One region of the Paenibacillus sp. FSL M7-1414 genome, then DNA from elsewhere that is predicted to be linked to it. Evidence: a T-box and tRNA genes for the amino acid it is inferred to sense, from the RefSeq annotation. Region 1 holds a T-box; the other regions hold tRNA genes.
The links. The T-box of region 1 lies ahead of tyrS (tyrosine--tRNA ligase). A T-box ahead of a tRNA ligase gene usually reads a tRNA of that ligase, here a tRNA-Tyr.
Positions count from the first base shown of each region.

Region 2: it has a tRNA-Tyr gene. The T-box ahead of tyrS (tyrosine--tRNA ligase) is inferred to sense a tRNA for this amino acid. The anticodon was not compared.
Region 3: it has a tRNA-Tyr gene. The T-box ahead of tyrS (tyrosine--tRNA ligase) is inferred to sense a tRNA for this amino acid. The anticodon was not compared.

Region 1 covers NZ_JBBOOS010000001.1:4,066,467-4,073,698, forward strand. Annotated here, with positions in the region: gene MHH92_RS17620 (carboxypeptidase M32) at 1-511, opposite strand, end outside; gene MHH92_RS17625 (beta-class carbonic anhydrase) at 861-1,436, shown strand; gene MHH92_RS17630 (PadR family transcriptional regulator) at 1,610-2,176, shown strand; gene MHH92_RS17635 (hypothetical protein) at 2,275-2,772, shown strand; gene MHH92_RS17640 (YxcD family protein) at 2,778-3,056, shown strand; gene tyrS (tyrosine--tRNA ligase) at 3,213-4,475, opposite strand; T-box leader at 4,595-4,822, opposite strand; gene MHH92_RS17650 (DMP19 family protein) at 4,921-5,370, opposite strand; gene MHH92_RS17655 (Imm63 family immunity protein) at 5,391-5,834, opposite strand; gene MHH92_RS17660 (protein adenylyltransferase SelO) at 5,925-7,232, opposite strand, start outside.
Region 2 covers NZ_JBBOOS010000001.1:315,281-322,512, reverse strand. Annotated here, with positions in the region: gene iolC (5-dehydro-2-deoxygluconokinase) at 1-490, opposite strand, end outside; gene iolE (myo-inosose-2 dehydratase) at 689-1,591, opposite strand; gene iolD (3D-(3,5/4)-trihydroxycyclohexane-1,2-dione acylhydrolase (decyclizing)) at 1,645-3,510, opposite strand; tRNA gene MHH92_RS01490 (tRNA-Gly) at 3,887-3,957, opposite strand; tRNA gene MHH92_RS01485 (tRNA-Pro) at 3,968-4,041, opposite strand; tRNA gene MHH92_RS01480 (tRNA-Leu) at 4,049-4,127, opposite strand; tRNA gene MHH92_RS01475 (tRNA-Arg) at 4,145-4,221, opposite strand; tRNA gene MHH92_RS01470 (tRNA-Gly) at 4,229-4,303, opposite strand; tRNA gene MHH92_RS01465 (tRNA-Leu) at 4,314-4,394, opposite strand; tRNA gene MHH92_RS01460 (tRNA-Lys) at 4,401-4,476, opposite strand; tRNA gene MHH92_RS01455 (tRNA-Tyr) at 4,487-4,572, opposite strand; tRNA gene MHH92_RS01450 (tRNA-Thr) at 4,582-4,657, opposite strand; tRNA gene MHH92_RS01445 (tRNA-Phe) at 4,678-4,753, opposite strand; tRNA gene MHH92_RS01440 (tRNA-Asp) at 4,771-4,848, opposite strand; tRNA gene MHH92_RS01435 (tRNA-Met) at 4,875-4,948, opposite strand; tRNA gene MHH92_RS01430 (tRNA-Val) at 4,965-5,040, opposite strand; tRNA gene MHH92_RS01425 (tRNA-Glu) at 5,047-5,118, opposite strand; tRNA gene MHH92_RS01420 (tRNA-Asn) at 5,123-5,198, opposite strand; tRNA gene MHH92_RS01415 (tRNA-Ala) at 5,200-5,275, opposite strand; tRNA gene MHH92_RS01410 (tRNA-Ile) at 5,310-5,383, opposite strand; rRNA gene rrf (5S ribosomal RNA) at 5,422-5,538, opposite strand; rRNA gene MHH92_RS01400 (23S ribosomal RNA) at 5,617-7,232, opposite strand, start outside.
Region 3 covers NZ_JBBOOS010000001.1:5,806,188-5,813,419, reverse strand. Annotated here, with positions in the region: rRNA gene MHH92_RS25525 (16S ribosomal RNA) at 1-164, shown strand, start outside; rRNA gene MHH92_RS25520 (23S ribosomal RNA) at 474-3,399, shown strand; tRNA gene MHH92_RS25515 (tRNA-Asn) at 3,466-3,541, shown strand; tRNA gene MHH92_RS25510 (tRNA-Ser) at 3,545-3,636, shown strand; tRNA gene MHH92_RS25505 (tRNA-Glu) at 3,646-3,717, shown strand; tRNA gene MHH92_RS25500 (tRNA-Val) at 3,785-3,860, shown strand; tRNA gene MHH92_RS25495 (tRNA-Met) at 3,878-3,951, shown strand; tRNA gene MHH92_RS25490 (tRNA-Asp) at 3,979-4,056, shown strand; tRNA gene MHH92_RS25485 (tRNA-Phe) at 4,152-4,227, shown strand; tRNA gene MHH92_RS25480 (tRNA-Thr) at 4,248-4,323, shown strand; tRNA gene MHH92_RS25475 (tRNA-Tyr) at 4,333-4,418, shown strand; tRNA gene MHH92_RS25470 (tRNA-Trp) at 4,425-4,498, shown strand; tRNA gene MHH92_RS25465 (tRNA-His) at 4,528-4,600, shown strand; tRNA gene MHH92_RS25460 (tRNA-Gln) at 4,623-4,697, shown strand; tRNA gene MHH92_RS25455 (tRNA-Gly) at 4,702-4,776, shown strand; tRNA gene MHH92_RS25450 (tRNA-Cys) at 4,783-4,856, shown strand; tRNA gene MHH92_RS25445 (tRNA-Leu) at 4,863-4,941, shown strand; gene MHH92_RS25440 (class I SAM-dependent methyltransferase) at 5,125-5,988, shown strand; tRNA gene MHH92_RS25435 (tRNA-Asn) at 6,352-6,433, shown strand; gene MHH92_RS25430 (helix-turn-helix domain-containing protein) at 6,490-7,232, opposite strand, start outside.

The DNA.
Region 1 (7,232 bases):
CCGTCAGATCCGGTTCATACATATCAAGCAGCGTATCATAACGTGTATCCTTCACACCCCAATAATCAATAAACTCCTGTTTGAGCTTAACGATATCTGTGAGATAAGGTGAGAATCCTGCAAAATCACTGTTATGCTTGGCATCTTCCCATGCCGTTTCCGACTTGGCTGTTAGCACGGTATAAGCTTGTACTTTCTCAGGTGGTACGGATTGACTGCGATCATATTCTTTCTTGCAATCTTCAACCAGACGACGATCTATATCTTCGAGCTGTTCCGATACTGCTGGAGTCGTTAATGCATCCAGGTAAGTCTTCATGTCAGCCGAGGTTTGCAGCTTGAATGCTTCGGTGGACAACATACCCAGCGTCTCCGAACGAGTCGGAACGCCTTTTTTCGGCGCACCTGTGCGCAGATCCCAGTGAAGCAAACCAATGGCTTCATGATAGCTCTTAATTTTACGAGCCAGATTACGGAAGGATTCCAAATGTTCCTGTGTTTGTTTATCCATTGTTATCGTTCACCTCTTCAAAAAAAATGTTATACCCTATTGATGATACTTTTTGCATTGCGTATAATCAACTTTTAACAGATGAAAATTGCATTGTTCTCCTAAAGATACGTGTTCAAAAAGTCTGGTTTTCATTACCGAGAAGATAGAAATGGCGTTCAACTTCGATGCTGATGATGCCCTCAGGCATGATTTGTAATCAAAAGTGGACTTTTTGAACAACCTCTAAAGGGTTGGAGTAATGCCATCTGCTGACCGTGAAATACTATAAAAGCAAAGGCGTGTAGGACAAGCTGCATCATATGCAAGTGGCCGTGCTCGTCGTATTGGATAACAGGAGGCAATGGACATGAACAACATTCAAGAGATTTTGACTTACAACAAATCATTTGTCGAGACTAAAGAATACGAAAAGTATACGGCTGGCAAGTTTCCAACCAAAAAGATGGTTATCATCACTTGTATGGATACACGTCTGGTGGAATTGCTGCCCAAGGCCATGAACCTGAAAAACGGTGATGTGAAAATCATCAAAAACGCAGGCGCAATTATCTCTCAGCCTTTCGGAAGCGTAATGCGTAGTGTACTTGTCGCCATCTATGAACTGGGTGCAGATGAAGTCCTGGTAGTGGGGCATACCGAATGTGGTATGGCTTCCCTTCACGCTGAGACCATGATTGGACATATGGTTGAGCGTGGCGTATCGGAAGAAGTCATGACTACTCTGGAGAACTCTGGCATCCGTTTGCAAAAATGGTTGCGCGGGTTTGACAGCGTCGAAGAAGGGGTAAAACATACTGTGGAAGTGATCAAGAAGCATCCTTTACTTCCTCCCAATGTACCCGTCCACGGCATGGTTATCGATTCTGCCACAGGTGAGCTTAATCTTGTCGCTGAGGGGTATGGACAACAGGCATCTCTCTAAATGGTTTGGAGTGCGGACCTTATGGTTCGCACTTTTTTTGTCTAAATTAAGGCAGTTGTTCTGTCAGGTTGTCAAACCATACAGTTTCAGTGTACACTTTTTATGAAAGCGGTCAAAGAAAGTAAAAACGATTGTTCTCTCTGACCTAGCCCTAATATTAAGGAGACATGTGCATGAACATACTTTCCTACGGATTACTCGGGCTGCTTACCCGCGAGGAGTCATCGGGCTATGATCTGATGCTGAAAATCCAGCCTCATTGGCAGGCGAAACACAGCCAGATCTATCCACTCCTGTCCAAGATGGAAAACGATGAGTTATTGGCCTCCCGCTGGGTACAACAGTCTGACAAACCGGACAAGAAAATGTACGCAGTTACGGAAAAAGGCATTGAAAAGCTCTTGGAATGGATGATTACTCCTGTTACCGCACCGGTTACACGCGATGAATTTAATTTGCGTATTTTGTGTGTTGGCATAGCGGAAGACGGAAGCATGAGACGCATTCTTAACGAGCGTAAAAGCTGGTTTATGGAACGCATACGTTATTTCGAGGATCTGAAGTCACGTATACCTCAGGATAATCTTCGTGTAGGCAACCGAGATTTTGGAAGCTACATCCTGGTACAAAAAGGGTTAATGCACGCACAAACAGGCCTGGAATGGTGTCATTGGGTTACCCAATTACTTGATGGCCAAGCTGCAATTCAAGACCCAAGTCCAAGCGTTTCAGAAATTTAATAAAATTTGAAACGTTCCTGCAAGTTGACCGTATTACATGAGTAAGGCCCATTTTTGGGCGATTCAAACAAATTAATCGGGGGGTTACGATCTTTACAATGAAGAAAAAATTCGGAGTTAAACATCTAATGATGGTATTTATGGCCTTTACATTATTGTTCGCAACAGTGGGAGTAACGAATCCGGATTCTGCAGATGCAAGACGTGGTGGCGGATTTAAATCCGGTACGAAAAGTTATAGCAATACACCTAAGAAATCCGACAGCAATGTAAGCAAATCGAATACGAATAACAATTCCAGCAATGGAGCAGCTACAACGAACCGTGGCGGATTCTTCGGCGGTGGCGGCGGATTCATGAAAGGCATGATGCTTGGTGGTCTTGCTGGTATGATGTTTGGCGGATTGTTCGGTGGCATGGGCGCTCTGGGTAACATCCTTGGATTGCTCGTGAACGTTGCAGCAATTATGTTGATTGTTATGCTGGCTATGGCACTCTTCAGAGCCATCTCCAATCGTCGCAAACCTGCCGCGGATGGTCGTTATGACCGTCGCAATGATCGTGATGATGACCGTAACAGAAACGGACGGTACTAATCTCTATGGTTCTGAGCATGGATGAAATTGTGAATGCAATCTGTATTCATATGGCAGAACGTAAGGGTGTACGTCCAACCGATGTGAACGTAGAACTGAGCTGGGAAGAAGATACAGGTTATTCCGCTGAAGTTTGGATTCAAGGCCGCAGTCAATATCTGGTGGAGTCCAATATGATTGAAGCGATTCTTCGTTACCTGCACAGTGAATACAACATCAGGGCGTACCGTGAGAATGTACGACTTGATCTGGATGAAGAAATCACAGCGATCGTTAATCAATAAGATAGGTCACTCACTGGCCTGATATACGAAAGACCGCCTCCCCTCTGTCGCCTGACAGAGATGGAAGGCGGTCTTTTTGTTTCTGTATTTGTAGCTTTATTTGTGTGTCTATTGTAGTCTCTATACGTTTCTGTGTTACGTTCTAATACTCAGACACTACGCTTGGAGTTTAACCAGGCTGTAGTTCTTCTTACCTTTACGGATAATGATGAATTTACCGCCGATGGCATGCTCTGCCGACACTGTGAATTCAAGCTCTGTGATTTTCTCACCGTTCATGGAGATCGCGCCTTTAGTGACATCCTCACGCGCCTGGCGTTTGGATGGCTCCAACCCCAGATCTACGAGCCAGTCGACGATATTTTTCGCTTCGCCGTCCGTTTCGAATGTTGGCATTTCTTTGAAACCCTGCTCGATTTCATCTGCTGTCAGGGAACGGATATCACCACTGAACAGCGCCGCTGTAATACGCTTAGCCTGTTCGAGCATTTCTTCGCCGTGAACGAATTTTGTCATTTCTTCCGCGAGTGCTTTCTGTGCTTCACGTCTGTGCGGCTCTGTCTCTACCTTTTCAGCCAAAGCTTCGATTTGTTCTTTGCTGAGGAAAGTAAAGTATTTCAAGTATTTAATGACATCACGGTCATCTGTATTCGCCCAGAACTGGTAGAACTCAAATGGTGTTGTTTTGTTCGGGTCAAGCCAGATTGCGCCGCCAGCTGTTTTACCGAATTTCGTACCGTCGGATTTGAGCATGAGCGGAATGGTCAGACCATACGCCTTCGCTTCAGATCCTTCTTTTTTACGAATCAGATCAAGACCACTCGTGATATTCCCCCATTGATCCGAACCGCCGATTTGAAGCTGTACATCTTCGTTTTGGAACAGGTGCAGGTAGTCGAGTGATTGAAGGATCTGGTATGAAAACTCGGTAAACGAGATTCCGCCTTCCAGTCTGCTCGCAACTACATCCTTAGCCAGCATTGTGTTGAGGTTAAAGTTTTTGCCGTAGTCACGCAAGAATTCAATCACATTGATTTTGTGTGTCCAATCGTAGTTGTTCACCATGCGAACCTGATTATCACCGTCTGTTACGAACAACTTCTTCATCTGCGCTGTCAGTGCATCCACATTCTCCTGCACTTGCTCCATCGTTTGCAAAGAACGTTCTGCCTGCCGGCCACTTGGATCACCAATCGTACCTGTAGCTCCACCTATCAGAATGACTGGACGATGTCCTGCCAGTTGAAAACGTTTCAGCATCATGAATGGAATTAGATGTCCGATATGCATGCTGTCCCCCGTAGGGTCAACGCCGCAGTACAACGAGATCGATTTGGTTTCAGTCAACTCACGCAGTCCCTCTGCATCTGTCTGCTGGTTAATGGCGTCACGCCACTGTAGTTCATCAATAATATTCATCATGTGTATAACCCCTTTTCTATCCTCAAGATTCAGTCATGATCAACGTTAAATTACGAAATTACACGCTGGAACGGCTTTTTTGGACACAAAAAAATCGCCTCCTTGTCTTCATTAGACACAGGGACGATTATTATAACCGTGGTACCACCCAAATTGCATGGACAACACGTGACCTTAACACGTTATCCATACCACTTTTAGCAATATATCGTTTGCCCATCCGCTTGGCATTACCCAAGTACTCCAGAGTGTAATTCGCAGCCCTTGTATGTATCAGGTTCCATCAACCCCTGACTTTCTGTAACAGGGACAAAGCCGCTACTGCGCTCTATCAACGTGATTCATGTATTCAATTTATAGCAAGTATAGCCGAACGTTTCAGTCATTGCAAGACCAAGTATTAATCTTCGAACAGAACAACGGATGCATAGTTGAAACCAGATTATATGATCATCATGTTCAATTTTCCGTGATAATAACCATAGGCTTTCTCCGCGATCTGATCCTCATTGTTCCAAAACTGCTGATCCAGCGCATCTAACTGCTGCTCTTGTTCCTTTGACAGGAATTTAGGAATATCCCACAGTTCGGTAAGCCTTTCATCCTCTTTCAAGTGCTCAATACAGCCGTATGCTGACGTTATAATCTCCACGACTTGAGTCGCATCAATAATATGTAATGCCCGCAACGCGTAACGGTATACCTCTTCCCCCCAGTTACAGAAAAACTGTATAAAACCGCCATTAAAGACATCCGCCTCTAACAGCCATAGAGCAGCAATGTTCTGCTCGTTCGAAGTCAACGATGCCCAGTCCTGTTGAGATTCATTCTTTTTTTCGACAAATAACACAGCATAGTCATACCATACGTCATTAATATCTTGCTCGCTCATGTAACACACCTCACTTTTCTTTATGCCATGCCCTCTAACTCCTGACGTTTGCCCGTCTGATGCCAATGTAAATAAGGATTACCGATCTGCTGGAAGGCTTCCAGGACACCCCTGTTCAGGTCCTTCATCACTTCATTTGTATAGTTCAAATGCGTCTCTTTATTATCCACGCCATGTCTTTCCAACAACCCTACATGCGTCGCGGTGAAAATAATATCTTCCAGCAACCAATAGATGACTTCATCCGGCTGTTTCACCCGTTTCTCCAATGAGACGAGACCACGTTCGTATATTCGAACGATATACGTATCTTTTCTACTCTCTACATAAGGCACCCCATCCCATTTAAAGTTCTCAAACAAGCGGTTAACATAGTTCTGCATCTGTTCCCTAGGGAAAGATGTACGCTCTAAAAGCTGTATAAGGATGTCTGCCAATTGTTGTTTGCTTAACATGTTGGACATGAATGCACCTGCCTCTGTAAAGTAACGTCGATGACAGAATGAAAAATGAAAAAGCTGCCCAAGGCAGCCTCTTCATTCCATACTGTTCATTCAGGTTCCACAAAAAGTCTGATACGAAGTATTGCACTGTGCTGGCAGTTCGGCATATTCAGCCTGCTCAGGTGAGTGCGCGAACGGGTCTGAAAGAACTGCCAAAAGCTTCAGCATCACGCTAAGATCTCCGTGGTTCTCCGCTTGCTCAAGGGCTTCCTCGACCCGATGATTTCGGGGAATGACGGCTGGATTGCTTGTTCTCATCAACTGTCGAGAGACTTCCTTCTCCTCTTGCTGTCTGTCCAATCTTGCTTGCCACCGCTCATGCCATTCAGCAAATTCTGTCGTGCCAAACAAAGCTGTCCCTTCCAATGTATCAAAGGTCAAAGCCAGGAACGTATTGGTGTAATCTGCACTATGCTTCTCCATAAGTTCAAGAAGCTCCTTGATCAGCGCTTCATCTTCGGCCTCTTCATCCAACAAGCCCAGTTTGGCACGCATTCCCTTGAGCCAATGATGATGGTACAATTCAGAAAATTGTGCAATAGCATCCTGAGCGAGCTGCACGGCCTGTTCTTCATCTTCATGCAACAACGGCAGAAGCGTCTCGGCAAAGCGAGCCAAATTCCACCCGGCAATATACGGTTGATTGCCATAAGCATAGCGACCTTGCCTGTCAATGGAGCTGAATACGGTTGAAGGATTGTAAGCATCCATAAAGGCGCACGGACCATAATCGATGGTCTCACCACTGATTGCCATGTTATCTGTGTTCATCACGCCATGAATGAAACCAACACGCTGCCACTGGGCAATGAGAGCCGCCTGCCGCTTAATCACTTCCTGAAGGAGCAGAAGATAGCGATTCTCAGCTTGAGCAACATCAGGAAAATGTCGATGCAACGTATAATCAGCCAATGCCCGAAGATCTTCAATAGACCCCCATCTTGCTGCGTACTGAAAGGTTGCTACCCGGATATGACTGGAAGCCACCCGGGTTAAAATGGCACCCGGCCGCTCTGTTTCGCGGATAATGTTTTCTCCAGTTGATACCACAGCCAGACTACGTGTTGTTGGGATCCCCAGTGCATACATCGCTTCACTAATAATATACTCTCGCAACATGGGCCCAACAGCAGCACGTCCATCTCCTCCACGAGAGTACGGTGTTCTTCCTGAACCTTTCAGCTGGATATCCACTCGCTCGCCCTGTGGCGTAATCTGTTCACCCAGCAGCAAAGCACGTCCATCTCCAAGCATGTTAAAATTGCCAAATTGATGCCCTGCATAGGCCTGAGCCAAAGGCTCGGCTCCTTCAGGGATCGAATTACCTGCAAAAATTTGCGCTCCTTCATCACTGTCAAG
Region 2 (7,232 bases), 3.8 Mb from region 1:
ACGTTAGTGCCTGTAATACGGCTTCACGGGATGGGCTCTGCGCGAGGGCTGTGCCTGAGATTAGCAGCACTTTGGAGTCAGCAATCAACTGCTCTTGCACCTCTTGCGCCTGTAATAACAGATCAGCTACATTGTCCCGGTACATCAGGATACTGCAATCCGTTGGGCTTTTGATTTCGGTAAAAGCAAGCCCTGTCACTGCTCCGGTGTCATCTGTAACTACATTTGATGTGTCGATGCCGTTCTTCTCCAAATAACTCTGGATGAATCTGCCCATCTGGTCACCCGCGATCTTACCGATAAAAGCCGTCTCCATACCCAGTCTGGACATGCCAATCGTAATATTGGCCGGAGAGCCGCCAACATACTTCGTGAACGTCATCGTCTCTTCCATCGGGCGATTGATCTCATTGGCGTTCAAGTCGATGCACAAGCGACCAATGGCGATGAAATCCTTCTTCCTGGATACCGGAAAGGATACGTAAGTCATTGCATGTGAGCCCCTTTCTGTAGTGGGATTTTCCATGTTGTATATGGATATCTAGACTAGTTACTCATTCCATCGTAAGAACTCGTAAACGGCTAGAGTAAGTCATTTTTATTTTCCAATCGTAACGTTATACTCTTGCTGGCCTTCTTCCTTTTCACTTCATGGGTTTGGCCTCTGACCGCTGCAATGCTAAACGAATCAGCTGTGTTGGTATAACGACTCCATATAGTTCAAGGAGCGTTTGGCATACTCATACGGGTTATGAATCGCAGGGTCCTGCTCTCCTTCAAGCATCGCCCAGCCATCGTACCCTCGTGTGATCAGTTCTTGCAGAATTGGTGCAAAATCAATGCATCCATCCCCTGGTACGGTGAACACCCCTCTACGAATACAGCCGACAAAGTCAGACTGCTCCGCGCGTGCTTCATCCAGCACATGCGGGCGGATATCTTTCAGATGGATATAGGCGATTCGATCATAATGTTTACGCAGCAGCTTAAGTGGATCGGCTCCGCCATAGTAGGCATGACCTGTGTCATAGAGCAGATACACGAGAGAAGGATCGGTCAACTCCATCAGTCGATCAATCTCATCTGGTTGTTCTACCACTGTGCCTCCATGATGATGGTACGTAAGCTTCAACCCATGCTCACGGGCAATGGCTCCTGCTTCATTCAATCCTTCAGCGAGGATATGCCATTCAGATTCGCTGAGTCTAAGCACTTCTTTTTCATTCGGTGTCCGTCTTGGATCAAAATGAAGTGACCCGCCTACCTCCGCCGTACTGATCACCTTACTGCCCATGGATTGCAGGAATTCCGCATGTCTGCGATAACCGTCCAACTCCGACTGACGATACGCCGGATCGGAGAACAGTACCGATTTCCACTGGGAGACCAGATTGATATTCCTTTTACTCAATTCCTCACGCAATATAGCGGGATCGGTTGGATACTTACGTCCCATCTCTGTGCCTGTCAGCCCAAGACGCTGAATGTCATCCAGAATCTGTGCACACGTTGTCGCATCACCATGCTCCTTCACATCTTCACCGACCCAATTGATCGGATGAATCCCAAGCTGGAATGGCAGCTTGCTCATTGCCCCACGTCTCCTTTGTCGTTCAACATTGTGATTCACTATATTAAACCGGATTAAATCGGTCTTGCTTTGGCACGGTTGGCTTTCATGGTGTGATGAGCATGAACTACCTTTTCTTCGGCAGATACCTCAGGTACACCCACATTCCACCATGACTCGTATCCACCTGCGTTGGTTCCAGGCACGACCGGAATCTCAATCAACGTACTTACTGTTTCGTTCTTCGCATCTCGGAGTGCTTGTTCCAGCTGTTCTGCCGTTTCCGCTCTATAGGATTTGGCTCCCATGCTTCGGGCGTGAGCTGCAAAGTCCATTGGCATGTAATCCCCGGTCAGTCGTCCACTCTCGGATTCCCGATAACGGAACTCATTGCCGAACCCGTCACTACCATGTTCCCGCTGCAAATTATGAATACATTGGAATCCATTGTTGTTGAATAATAGAACGGTCATCTTCTTCTGTTCCTGCAAACTAGTCACAAACTCCGAATGCAGCATCAAATAACTGCCATCACCGACCATCGCGTACACTTCACGATCCGGCTCGGCAAGTGCTGCTCCGAACGCTCCACTTACCTCGTACCCCATACAGGAGAATCCATACTCCATGTGGTATGTCTTTGGTTCAGACGCACGCCACAGACGATGTAGATCACCCGGCAGACTGCCTGCCGCACACACTATGACGGAAGATGGATCAATGGTCCGGTTAACGATGCCGACTGCCGTAGTCTGTGCCAGCCCTGCTTCATGTTGAGCTGCATACAGCCGATCCACTTCTGCATTCCACTCAGCGCGGAGATCAGCGATTTCAGATGCACCATATGCACTGCGATATCGTCTTTGCTGCAATTCCTTCTGCAAAGCCTGCAATCCTTCGCGTGCATCTGCCAGAATGGCTTCTCCGCCTAACTTGGCGGCATCCATGCCGTTCAGGTTGATGTTAATGAATGACACTTCCGGATGCTGAAAAGCAGAGCGGGATGCCGTCGTAAAATCCGAGAACCGTGTACCGACGCCGATCACAACGTCCGCTTCTCTCGCCAGCCTATTGGCTGCCAGAGAACCGGTAACCCCGATGGCCCCCACATTCAGTGGGTGGTCCCAAGAGACTGCGCTCTTGCCCGCCTGCGTCTCGGCGATCGGAATACCAAATGCCTCGGCGAATTCCACTAGCTGGGCGGACGCCTCAGAGTACAACACACCGCCGCCTGCAACGAGCAGCGGCTTTCTGCCACGGGCAATCTGTTCCATTGCCCGTTCAATGGCTGCCTGTACCGGGGGGCGACGATCCAGATAATGTACTTTGCGGGCAAAGAAAGATTCCGGGTAATCGTACGCTTCTGCCTGCACATCCTGCGGCAATGCGAGCGTTACTGCTCCCGTCTCTGCTGGATCGGTTAGCACACGCATCGCCTGTGTAACAGCAACCATCAGCTGTTCGGGACGAACAATGCGATCCCAGTACTTGCTGACGGCTTTGAATGGATCAGTGGCTGAGATTGTATAATCACTGCTTACTTCCAACTGCTGAAGCACTGGGTCCGGTTCCCGTGTAGCAAAGTTATCTCCTGGAAGCAATAAAACCGGAATCCGGTTCACCGTTGCAGTAGCTGCGGCTGTAATCATATTCAAAGCACCAGGTCCAATGGATGTTGTACATGCATAGATCTGTCTACGGTTCTTCTGCTTGGCATAAGCCGCTGCCGTATGCACCATGCCTTGTTCGTTCTTGCCTTGCATATACGTCAGGCTTCCCGGACTGCGCTCCAGCGCTTCTCCAATGCCTGTTACATTGCCATGTCCAAAAATACCGATGATTCCCTTCACAAACTTGGTTTCCACCCCGTCAACCGAGATATATTGCTGATCCAGGTATCGAAGCAGTGCCTGAGCCATCGTTAGTCGAATTGTTTTCATGAATTGATCGCCGTCCTTTCCTTTACGGGTTAAGCGCTTAATCTACGTTAAGTTTAAGCGCCTTACCCTGAAGGTTAAGCGCTTAATTGATATGGTATTACAGGTTAATGATTTACGCAAGCTATTTTTGTAAGCGTTTTTATGAAATGTGGTAAAAAAAATATTCTTGTGTTCGAACATGTGTTAGACCTTCTCTATTTGAACACTTCCACAATGACTAAGAACAGACTTAAAAAAGGGGGAAAATATCGTGAGGATGGGATACATGCTAAAGCCAAATAATCCGTGACCTTCGTATACTACAATCGCCCATATACCTATGAAAGCAAAAAAAGAAAGAGACGGTGAGTACCGTCTCTTTCTTTTGCAATATATAAGCGGGTGATGGGAATCGAACCCACGCTATTAGCTTGGAAGGCTAAAGTTCTACCATTGAACTACACCCGCATAACAACAATCGGGATGACACGATTTGAACATGCGACCCCCTGGTCCCAAACCAGGTGCTCTACCAAGCTGAGCTACATCCCGTTATCTATACCGGCGAGAGGACTCGAACCTCCACGGTTTCCCACTCGATTTTGAGTCGAGCGCGTCTGCCATTCCGCCACGCCGGCAAAATATGAAGTTATAATGGCGCGCCCTGAGAGATTCGAACTCCCGGCCTTTTGATTCGTAGTCAAACGCTCTATCCAGCTGAGCTAAGGGCGCAAAATATTGGAGCGGAAGACGGGAATCGAACCCGCGACCCTCGCCTTGGCAAGGCGATGCTCTACCGCTGAGCCACTTCCGCAAATAAGGGATGCGCGTGGAGGGACTTGAACCCCCACGTCAAAGACGCTAGATCCTAAGTCTAGTGCGTCTGCCAATTCCGCCACACGCGCATATAATGGTGAGTCATGAAGGGCTCGAACCTTCGACACCCTGATTAAAAGTCAGGTGCTCTACCAACTGAGCTAATGACTCATAGAAAAACTGGTGGAGGATGATGGATTCGAACCACCGAACCCGTACGGGAGCAGATTTACAGTCTGATGCGTTTGGCCGCTTCGCTAATCCTCCAGGATTACATGGTGCCGGCGAGAGGACTTGAACCCCCAACCTACTGATTACAAGTCAGTTGCTCTACCAGTTGAGCTACACCGGCGTATTACATGGTGTTATAAATGGTGGCTCGGGACGGAATCGAACCGCCGACACGAGGATTTTCAGTCCTCTGCTCTACCGACTGAGCTACCGAGCCTTACTACATTAAAAAAATGGCGGAACCGACGGGATTCGAACCCGCGATCTCCTGCGTGACAGGCAGGCATGTTAGGCCAACTACACCACGGTTCCAGATCACTTTCTCAAGGAAAGTATAATTGCGGGGGCAGGATTTGAACCTGCGGCCTTCGGGTTATGAGCCCGACGAGCTACCGGGCTGCTCCACCCCGCGTCGTTATAAAGTTATATGGTGGAGGCTGAGGGGATCGAACCCCCGACCCTCTGCTTGTAAGGCAGATGCTCTCCCAGCTGAGCTAAGCCTCCATATTATGACCCGTAGGGGATTCGAACCCCTGTTACCTCCGTGAAAGGGAGGTGTCTTAACCCCTTGACCAACGGGCCTTACTGGCTCCCCGAACAGGGCTCGAACCTGTGACAACTCGATTAACAGTCGAGTGCTCTACCAACTGAGCTATCAGGGAATGGTGGAGCCAAGCGGGATCGAACCGCTGACCTCCTGCTTGCAAGGCAGGCGCTCTCCCAGCTGAGCTATGGCCCCATACTCTGGTGTATTTCTTGTTGTGGTCTTGCTATGGGCCCTGGTGGACTCGAACCACCGGCCTCACCCTTATCAGAGGTGCGCTCTAACCAACTGAGCTAAGGGCCCTTATCAATTTTCGAAAAAAAATACCCCAATGGGGTTTCGCTTGGCGGCGTCCTACTCTCCCAGGACCCTGCGGTCCAAGTACCATCGGCGCTAGAGGGCTTAACGGTCGTGTTCGGGATGGGTACGTGTGGAACCCCTCCGCCATCGCCACCAAACGCATAGCATAGCTTACATTCAGAGATCGTTCTCTGAAAACTAGATTCGAAACGAAACATGCGAATTATCACTTGCTATTGGATAAGCCCTCGACCGATTAGTACTGGTCAGCTCCATGCATTGCTGCACTTCCACCCCCAGCCTATCTACCTCGTCGTCTTCAAGGGGTCTTACATACTGGGAAATCTCATCTTGAGGGGGGCTTCACGCTTAGATGCTTTCAGCGTTTATCCCGTCCGTACATAGCTACCCAGCGGTGCTCCTGGCGGAACAACTGGTACACCAGCGGTACGTCCATCCCGGTCCTCTCGTACTAAGGACAGCTCCTCTCAAATTTCCTACGCCCACGACAGATAGGGACCGAACTGTCTCACGACGTTCTGAACCCAGCTCGCGTACCGCTTTAATGGGCGAACAGCCCAACCCTTGGGACCTACTTCAGCCCCAGGATGCGATGAGCCGACATCGAGGTGCCAAACCTCCCCGTCGATGTGGACTCTTGGGGGAGATAAGCCTGTTATCCCCAGGGTAGCTTTTATCCGTTGAGCGATGGCCCTTCCATGCGGTACCACCGGATCACTAAGCCCGACTTTCGTCCCTGCTCGACTTGTAGGTCTCGCAGTCAAGCTCCCTTATGCCTTTGCACTCTTCGAATGATTTCCAACCATTCTGAGGGAACCTTTGGGCGCCTCCGTTACTCTTTAGGAGGCGACCGCCCCAGTCAAACTGCCCACCTGACACTGTCCCCGCACCGGATTACGGTACCAGGTTAGAACCTAGATACGATCAGGGTGGTATCCCAACGTTGCCTCCACACAAGCTGGCGCTCATGCTTCAAAGGCTCCCACCTATCCTGTACAGATCGTACCCAAATTCAATATCAAGCTGCAGTAAAGCTCCATGGGGTCTTTCCGTCTTGTCGCGGGTAACCTGCATCTTCACAGGTATTAAAATTTCACCGGATCTCTCGTTGAGACAGCGCCCAAGTCGTTACGCCATTCGTGCGGGTCAGAATTTACCTGACAAGGAATTTCGCTACCTTAGGACCGTTATAGTTACGGCCGCCGTTTACTGGGGCTTCGGTTCACAGCTTCGGATTGCTCCTAACCACTCCCCTTAACCTTCCAGCACCGGGCAGGCGTCAGCCCGTATACTTCGCCTTACGGCTTCGCACAGACCTGTGTTTTTGCTAAACAGTCGCTTGGGCCTTTTCACTGCGGCCCCCTCGTGCTATTCACACTACCGGGGCACCCCTTCTCCCGAAGTTACGGGGTCATTTTGCCGAGTTCCTTAACGAGAGTTCTTCCGCGCGCCTTAGAATACTCTTCTCGCCTACCTGTGTCGGTTTGCGGTACGGGCACCATCACCTGGCTAGAGGCTTTTCTTGGCAGTGTGAGATCATGACCTTCGCTACTATAATTTTCGCTCCCCATCACAGCTCAGCCTTACAATGTGCGGATTTGCCTACACATCAGCCTTACTGCTTAGACGGACATCCATCAGTCCGCGTCACTACCCTACTGCGTCCCCCCATTGCTCATAACGGCTTACGGTGGTACAGGAATTTCGACCTGTTGTCCTTCGACTACGCCTTTCGGCCTCGCCTTAGGTCCCGACTTACCCTGAGCGGACGAGCCTTCCTCAGGAACCCTTAGGCTTTCGGCGGATCAGATTCTCACTGATCTTTTCGTTA
Region 3 (7,232 bases), 1.7 Mb from region 1:
GTTCCCGGGTCTTGTACACACCGCCCGTCACACCACGAGAGTTTATAACACCCGAAGTCGGTGGGGTAACCGCAAGGAGCCAGCCGCCGAAGGTGGGATAGATGATTGGGGTGAAGTCGTAACAAGGTAGCCGTATCGGAAGGTGCGGCTGGATCACCTCCTTTCTATGGAGAATCGTTTCCTGCAACGGAAACATTCAAATACGCAGCTTAGCTGCAAAACACTCACTCGTTGCTCAGTTTTGAGAGCTCAAACTCTCAAACAGCTTGCTTTTGCATGGAGCTTGTTCTTTGAAAACTAGATATCGAAACGAAACAAACGCGAATTAGAACATTCCTTTAAGCTGATCTTGTGCAAACAAGTCAAGTGTATAAAGGTAGTTAAATTGCTTTTGTGATGGTATCGGGTGAGAGCGACTTTTGGCTTTGCGCAAGCAAAACAAGGGAAGCGAGCGACCGAAACCGGAACAAAATGGTTAAGCTACTAAGAGCACACGGAGGATGCCTAGGCGCTAGGAGCCGATGAAGGACGTGGCGAACAACGAAACTGCCTCGGGGAGCTGTAAGCAAGCTTTGATCCGGGGGTGTCCGAATGGGGAAACCCAGCTGGGGTAATTTCCAGTTACTCATAACTGAATACATAGGTTATGCAGAGGCATACCAGGGGAACTGAAACATCTAAGTACCCTGAGGAAGAGAAAACAATAGTGATTCCGTCAGTAGCGGCGAGCGAACGCGGAGAAGCCCAAACCAAAGAGCTTGCTCTTTGGGGTTGTGGGACGTCTCACATGGAGTTACAAAGGAACCGGTTAAGCGAAGAGGTCTGGAAAGGCCCGCCAAAGAAGGTAAAAGCCCTGTAGTTGAAAGTTGGTTCCCTCCGAGACGGATCCCGAGTAGTGCGGGGCACGTGAAACCCCGTATGAATCCGGCAGGACCATCTGCCAAGGCTAAATACTTCCTAGCGACCGATAGTGAAGCAGTACCGTGAGGGAAAGGTGAAAAGCACCCCGGAAGGGGAGTGAAATAGAACCTGAAACCGTGTGCTTACAAAAAGTCAGAGCCCGTTTTAGGGGTGATGGCGTGCCTTTTGTAGAATGAACCGGCGAGTTACGTTCCCGTGCAAGGTTAAGGTGAAGAGCCGGAGCCGCAGCGAAAGCGAGTCTGAATAGGGCGATGTAGTACGTGGACGTAGACCCGAAACCGGGTGATCTACCCCTGTCCAGGGTGAAGGTGCGGTAACACGCACTGGAGGCCCGAACCCACGCATGTTGAAAAATGCGGGGATGAGGTGGGGGTAGCGGAGAAATTCCAATCGAACTCGGAGATAGCTGGTTCTCCCCGAAATAGCTTTAGGGCTAGCCTCGGAAAACAGAGTCGTGGAGGTAGAGCACTGATTGGGTGCGGGGCCCGCAAGGGTTACCAAGCTCAGTCAAACTCCGAATGCCATAGACTTACTTCCGGGAGTCAGACAGTGAGTGCTAAGATCCATTGTCAAAAGGGAAACAGCCCAGACCATCAGCTAAGGTCCCCAAGTGTGTGTTAAGTGGGAAAGGATGTGGAGTTGCACAGACAACCAGGATGTTGGCTTAGAAGCAGCCACCATTGAAAGAGTGCGTAATAGCTCACTGGTCGAGTGACTCTGCGCCGAAAATGTAACGGGGCTAAACACACCACCGAAGCTATGGCTTGATGCTTTGCATCAGGGGTAGGGGAGCGTTGTATAAGGGTTGAAGGTGTACCGTAAGGAGCGCTGGACATTATACAAGTGAGAATGCCGGTATGAGTAACGAAAAGATCAGTGAGAATCTGATCCGCCGAAAGCCTAAGGGTTCCTGAGGAAGGCTCGTCCGCTCAGGGTAAGTCGGGACCTAAGGCGAGGCCGAAAGGCGTAGTCGAAGGACAACAGGTCGAAATTCCTGTACCACCGTAAGCCGTTATGAGCAATGGGGGGACGCAGTAGGGTAGTGACGCGGACTGATGGATGTCCGTCTAAGCAGTAAGGCTGATGTGTAGGCAAATCCGCACATTGTAAGGCTGAGCTGTGATGGGGAGCGAAAATTATAGTAGCGAAGGTCATGATCTCACACTGCCAAGAAAAGCCTCTAGCCAGGTGATGGTGCCCGTACCGCAAACCGACACAGGTAGGCGAGAAGAGTATTCTAAGGCGCGCGGAAGAACTCTCGTTAAGGAACTCGGCAAAATGACCCCGTAACTTCGGGAGAAGGGGTGCCCCGGTAGTGTGAATAGCACGAGGGGGCCGCAGTGAAAAGGCCCAAGCGACTGTTTAGCAAAAACACAGGTCTGTGCGAAGCCGTAAGGCGAAGTATACGGGCTGACGCCTGCCCGGTGCTGGAAGGTTAAGGGGAGTGGTTAGGAGCAATCCGAAGCTGTGAACCGAAGCCCCAGTAAACGGCGGCCGTAACTATAACGGTCCTAAGGTAGCGAAATTCCTTGTCAGGTAAATTCTGACCCGCACGAATGGCGTAACGACTTGGGCGCTGTCTCAACGAGAGATCCGGTGAAATTTTAATACCTGTGAAGATGCAGGTTACCCGCGACAAGACGGAAAGACCCCATGGAGCTTTACTGCAGCTTGATATTGAATTTGGGTACGATCTGTACAGGATAGGTGGGAGCCTTTGAAGTGTGAGCGCCAGCTTGCATGGAGGCAACGTTGGGATACCACCCTGATCGTATCTAGGTTCTAACCTGGTACCGTAATCCGGTGCGGGGACAGTGTCAGGTGGGCAGTTTGACTGGGGCGGTCGCCTCCTAAAGAGTAACGGAGGCGCCCAAAGGTTCCCTCAGAATGGTTGGAAATCATTCGAAGAGTGCAAAGGCATAAGGGAGCTTGACTGCGAGACCTACAAGTCGAGCAGGGACGAAAGTCGGGCTTAGTGATCCGGTGGTACCGCATGGAAGGGCCATCGCTCAACGGATAAAAGCTACCCTGGGGATAACAGGCTTATCTCCCCCAAGAGTCCACATCGACGGGGAGGTTTGGCACCTCGATGTCGGCTCATCGCATCCTGGGGCTGAAGTAGGTCCCAAGGGTTGGGCTGTTCGCCCATTAAAGCGGTACGCGAGCTGGGTTCAGAACGTCGTGAGACAGTTCGGTCCCTATCTGTCGTGGGCGTAGGAAATTTGAGAGGAGCTGTCCTTAGTACGAGAGGACCGGGATGGACGTACCGCTGGTGTACCAGTTGTTCCGCCAGGAGCACCGCTGGGTAGCTATGTACGGACGGGATAAACGCTGAAAGCATCTAAGCGTGAAGCCCCCCTCAAGATGAGATTTCCCAGTATGTAAGACCCCTTGAAGACGACGAGGTAGATAGGCTGGGGGTGGAAGTGCAGCAATGCATGGAGCTGACCAGTACTAATCGGTCGAGGGCTTATCCAATAGCAAGTTGTAATTCGCGTGTTTCGTTTCGAATCTAGTTTTCAGAGAACGATCTCTGAAGCATATTCCCTGATAGCTCAGTTGGTAGAGCACTCGACTGTTAATCGAGTTGTCACAGGTTCGAGCCCTGTTCGGGGAGCCATATGGAGAGGTGTCCGAGCTGGCCGAAGGAGCACGATTGGAAATCGTGTAGGCGTCACAAGCGTCTCGAGGGTTCGAATCCCTCTCTCTCCGCCATAATATTAAGGCCCGTTGGTCAAGGGGTTAAGACACCTCCCTTTCACGGAGGTAACAGGGGTTCGAATCCCCTACGGGTCATAATAACTTCAAAAAAAGAAGTTGATTTTTACAACAAGAATATGATATGATCATAAATGTGTTGTTCGGAGGCTTAGCTCAGCTGGGAGAGCATCTGCCTTACAAGCAGAGGGTCGGGGGTTCGATCCCCTCAGCCTCCACCATATAAACTTTATAACGACGCGGGGTGGAGCAGCCCGGTAGCTCGTCGGGCTCATAACCCGAAGGCCGCAGGTTCAAATCCTGCCCCCGCAATTATACTTTCCTTTGAGAAAGTGATCTGGAACCGTGGTGTAGTTGGCCTAACATGCCTGCCTGTCACGCAGGAGATCGCGGGTTCGAATCCCGTCGGTTCCGCCATTTAATCTTTACATGAGGCAAACTGTTCACTACATCTGCTGTATGGCACTGATGCCCTATATAAAGTGTAAGGAATTAAGATTAGACTTTATTGTGGCTCGGTAGCTCAGTCGGTAGAGCAGAGGACTGAAAATCCTCGTGTCGGCGGTTCGATTCCGTCCCGAGCCACCATTTATAAAACAATTTAATATGCCGGTGTAGCTCAACTGGTAGAGCAACTGACTTGTAATCAGTAGGTTGGGGGTTCAAGTCCTCTCGCCGGCACCATGTAATCCTGGAGGATTAGCGAAGTGGCCAAACGCATCAGACTGTAAATCTGCTCCCGTACGGGTTCGGTGGTTCGAATCCATCATCCTCCACCAGTTTTTAGGGGCATAGTTTAAAGGTAGAACAACGGTCTCCAAAACCGTTGGTGTGGGTTCAATTCCTGCTGCCCCTGCCAATTAACTTTTTAGAAATTAACCTTTTATGGCGGTCGTGGCGAAGTGGTTAACGCACCGGTTTGTGGATCCGGCATTCGGGGGTTCAATTCCCCTCGATCGCCCCTTTGTTTTTTCATTTTTTATTGGGGATTAGCCAAGCGGTAAGGCAACGGACTTTGACTCCGTCATGCATAGGTTCAAATCCTATATCCCCAGCCATTATGCGGACGTGGCTCAGCGGTAGAGCATCGCCTTGCCAAGGCGAGGGTCGCGGGTTCGATTCCCGTCGTCCGCTCCAAAATATGGCGCCATAGCCAAGTGGTAAGGCACAGCTCTGCAAAAGCTTTATCCCCAGTTCGAATCTGGGTGGCGCCTCCAGCATATGCCGGCGTGGCGGAATGGCAGACGCGCTCGACTCAAAATCGAGTGGGAAACCGTGGAGGTTCGAGTCCTCTCGCCGGTATATTGAATAGCCCTACATGTTGCTTATGCAATGTGTAGGGCTATTTTTATTTTATATGAAACGATTTATATGCAGTAAGAAAATCTAGAGTAAGAGAAGATGGACGTTACTAAAGATTGACGTATGATTATATTGAGTATATTGTAGATAAGTAAAGTCTTTAATATGGAGGAGTGAAGTAGAGTGACTAATGGAAAAAATGTGTCGGATACCGATCTGTTATTTGATCTTTCTGTATGGGAAGAGGCATGGAAGAATCGTCCGAGAAGTTCAAAATATAAGAAGAAAAGCGCCCCCTTTAATATAGAAGAAGCTTTTGAGCGATGGGCCAGGGATTATCATGCACAGTCGTTCACCGAAGAAGGAAAGCAGCGTTCTGAACGCATTATGGGCTGGATTGAAAACCAGGGTGTGGAATTCGCAGGGTTATCCATTTTGGACATTGGAGCCGCTTCAGGCATATTTACCATTCCTTTTGCGAAAAAGGGGGCAAGTGTGACGGCAGTTGAGCCTTCTGAGTTGCTTGTCTCCCTTATGAAAGAGACGATACCTCCAGCTCTGGAATCCAAAATCGAAATCGTAAACGAACGATATGAAGAAATCTCCATTAAGGATAAAGGCTGGGAGAAGAAATATGACTTTGCATTTGCATCCATGTGTCCAGCGATGTCGGATTGGGAAACAATTGAGCAGGCGATCAACTGTGCCCGGAAGTATGTGTATATAAGTACTATGGCGGGACAGAAGGAACACACACTAATGGATGAACTTAAGGATGTACTGGGGGTAACTTCTTCATACAAGGCCGGTGATATGGGGTATATCCAACAGTTGCTGTATTTGAGGGGGTATTCTTATACGATGATTATTACGAGAGAAGTTAACTCATTTGAAGTACCGGTGGAAGAGATTATCGAGCAGCTGCCAGAATGGCTTAATACGTATGAGTTACCATCGGATGAAGATTCTCTCAGACTGGCTGAGAAGTACATTCGGGATACGTATAAGGATAGTACGGTGACCTTCTCACGTGGAGGAAGATGGTAAAATTCTAATCCAACTTGAACAGCCAAATATGAAAACAGTTCGCACTAAGGATAAGCAATAAATCGCATAAGCTTGGCACGAGTAATGATAAACAGGAATTGAGACTGAGACAATGTAGTTTAACGTCTAAGATGACACTAGGAAGCATCATACTGCAAAACAAGAAGATACACGTGTGAAACATATGAAGTTAAGATTGCAGAAGTAAAGTTGTAAGTGAAGGGAGCAGGTTATGTGCTCCCTCTTTTTTGAAGCCACTAATTCATCGACCGCTTTGAACCAGACCCTCGTTTATTTAGAGATGTTCGAGACAACAAAACAAAACACAGACCTAGTTTTCAGAGAATGATCTCTGAAGCATATTCCCTGATATTTCAGTTGGTAGAGCACTCCACGGTTAATCGAGTTGTCACAGGTCCGAGCCCTATCCCTGTTCGGGGAGCCATACGGATAGGTATCCGAGCTGGCCGAAGGAGTACGACTTACTATCGTGCTCCTTGTCTAATTTCTGTTCGATACTTCTGCTTTCTGCTTACGCTCCCGATACTGGCCGGGGGTGATTCCTTCCCATTTACGGAATGACCGGATAAAGTTTTGCGGATTGTTGTACCGAAGTCGTGCTGCGATATCTTTAACGGTTAGATCACTTTCGTCCAGCCATTTTTTAGCGATGTTAAATCGGTACTTGGTCAGATATTCACTAAATGCACAGCCTGTCTCTTTGCGGAAAACACTACTTAAGTAGTTGGCATTGTAGTGAAGCTTCAAGGCACATTCCTCAAGCGTCAGATCCTTATCATAATCTTGATGAATCATGGCAATCATTTTCTCAGATATATGCTGATACTGGGCATATTGTCTCGCTTTAAAAACCTGAATGACGGGCAAGGAGACTTGATATTTAAACCAATCCTCAACTTCAGCAGCGTACTGCAAACTATGAAGTTCATGAAACATCGAACCACGACCTTGGGAGATCTGTCCGAGTCGTATGCCGGATTCCTGAGTCATTTGCAAAATATGCGTGAGCAACCTCGTAAGAGCCACCTCATACTCCTCGGGTGTAACCTCCATACCAAAGATTACTTCAAGCAGTTGTTTCAGAAGAGCAGAGGCCTGGACTTCATCCGCACTTTGAATAGCTTGGATCAACGAATATTCCAATGATTCCGGGTAGGTCATGGACCAAGTGGGAGTGTAATGATCTATGTTCTCATATTGAAAAATAATGCCTGTTCCCAGCT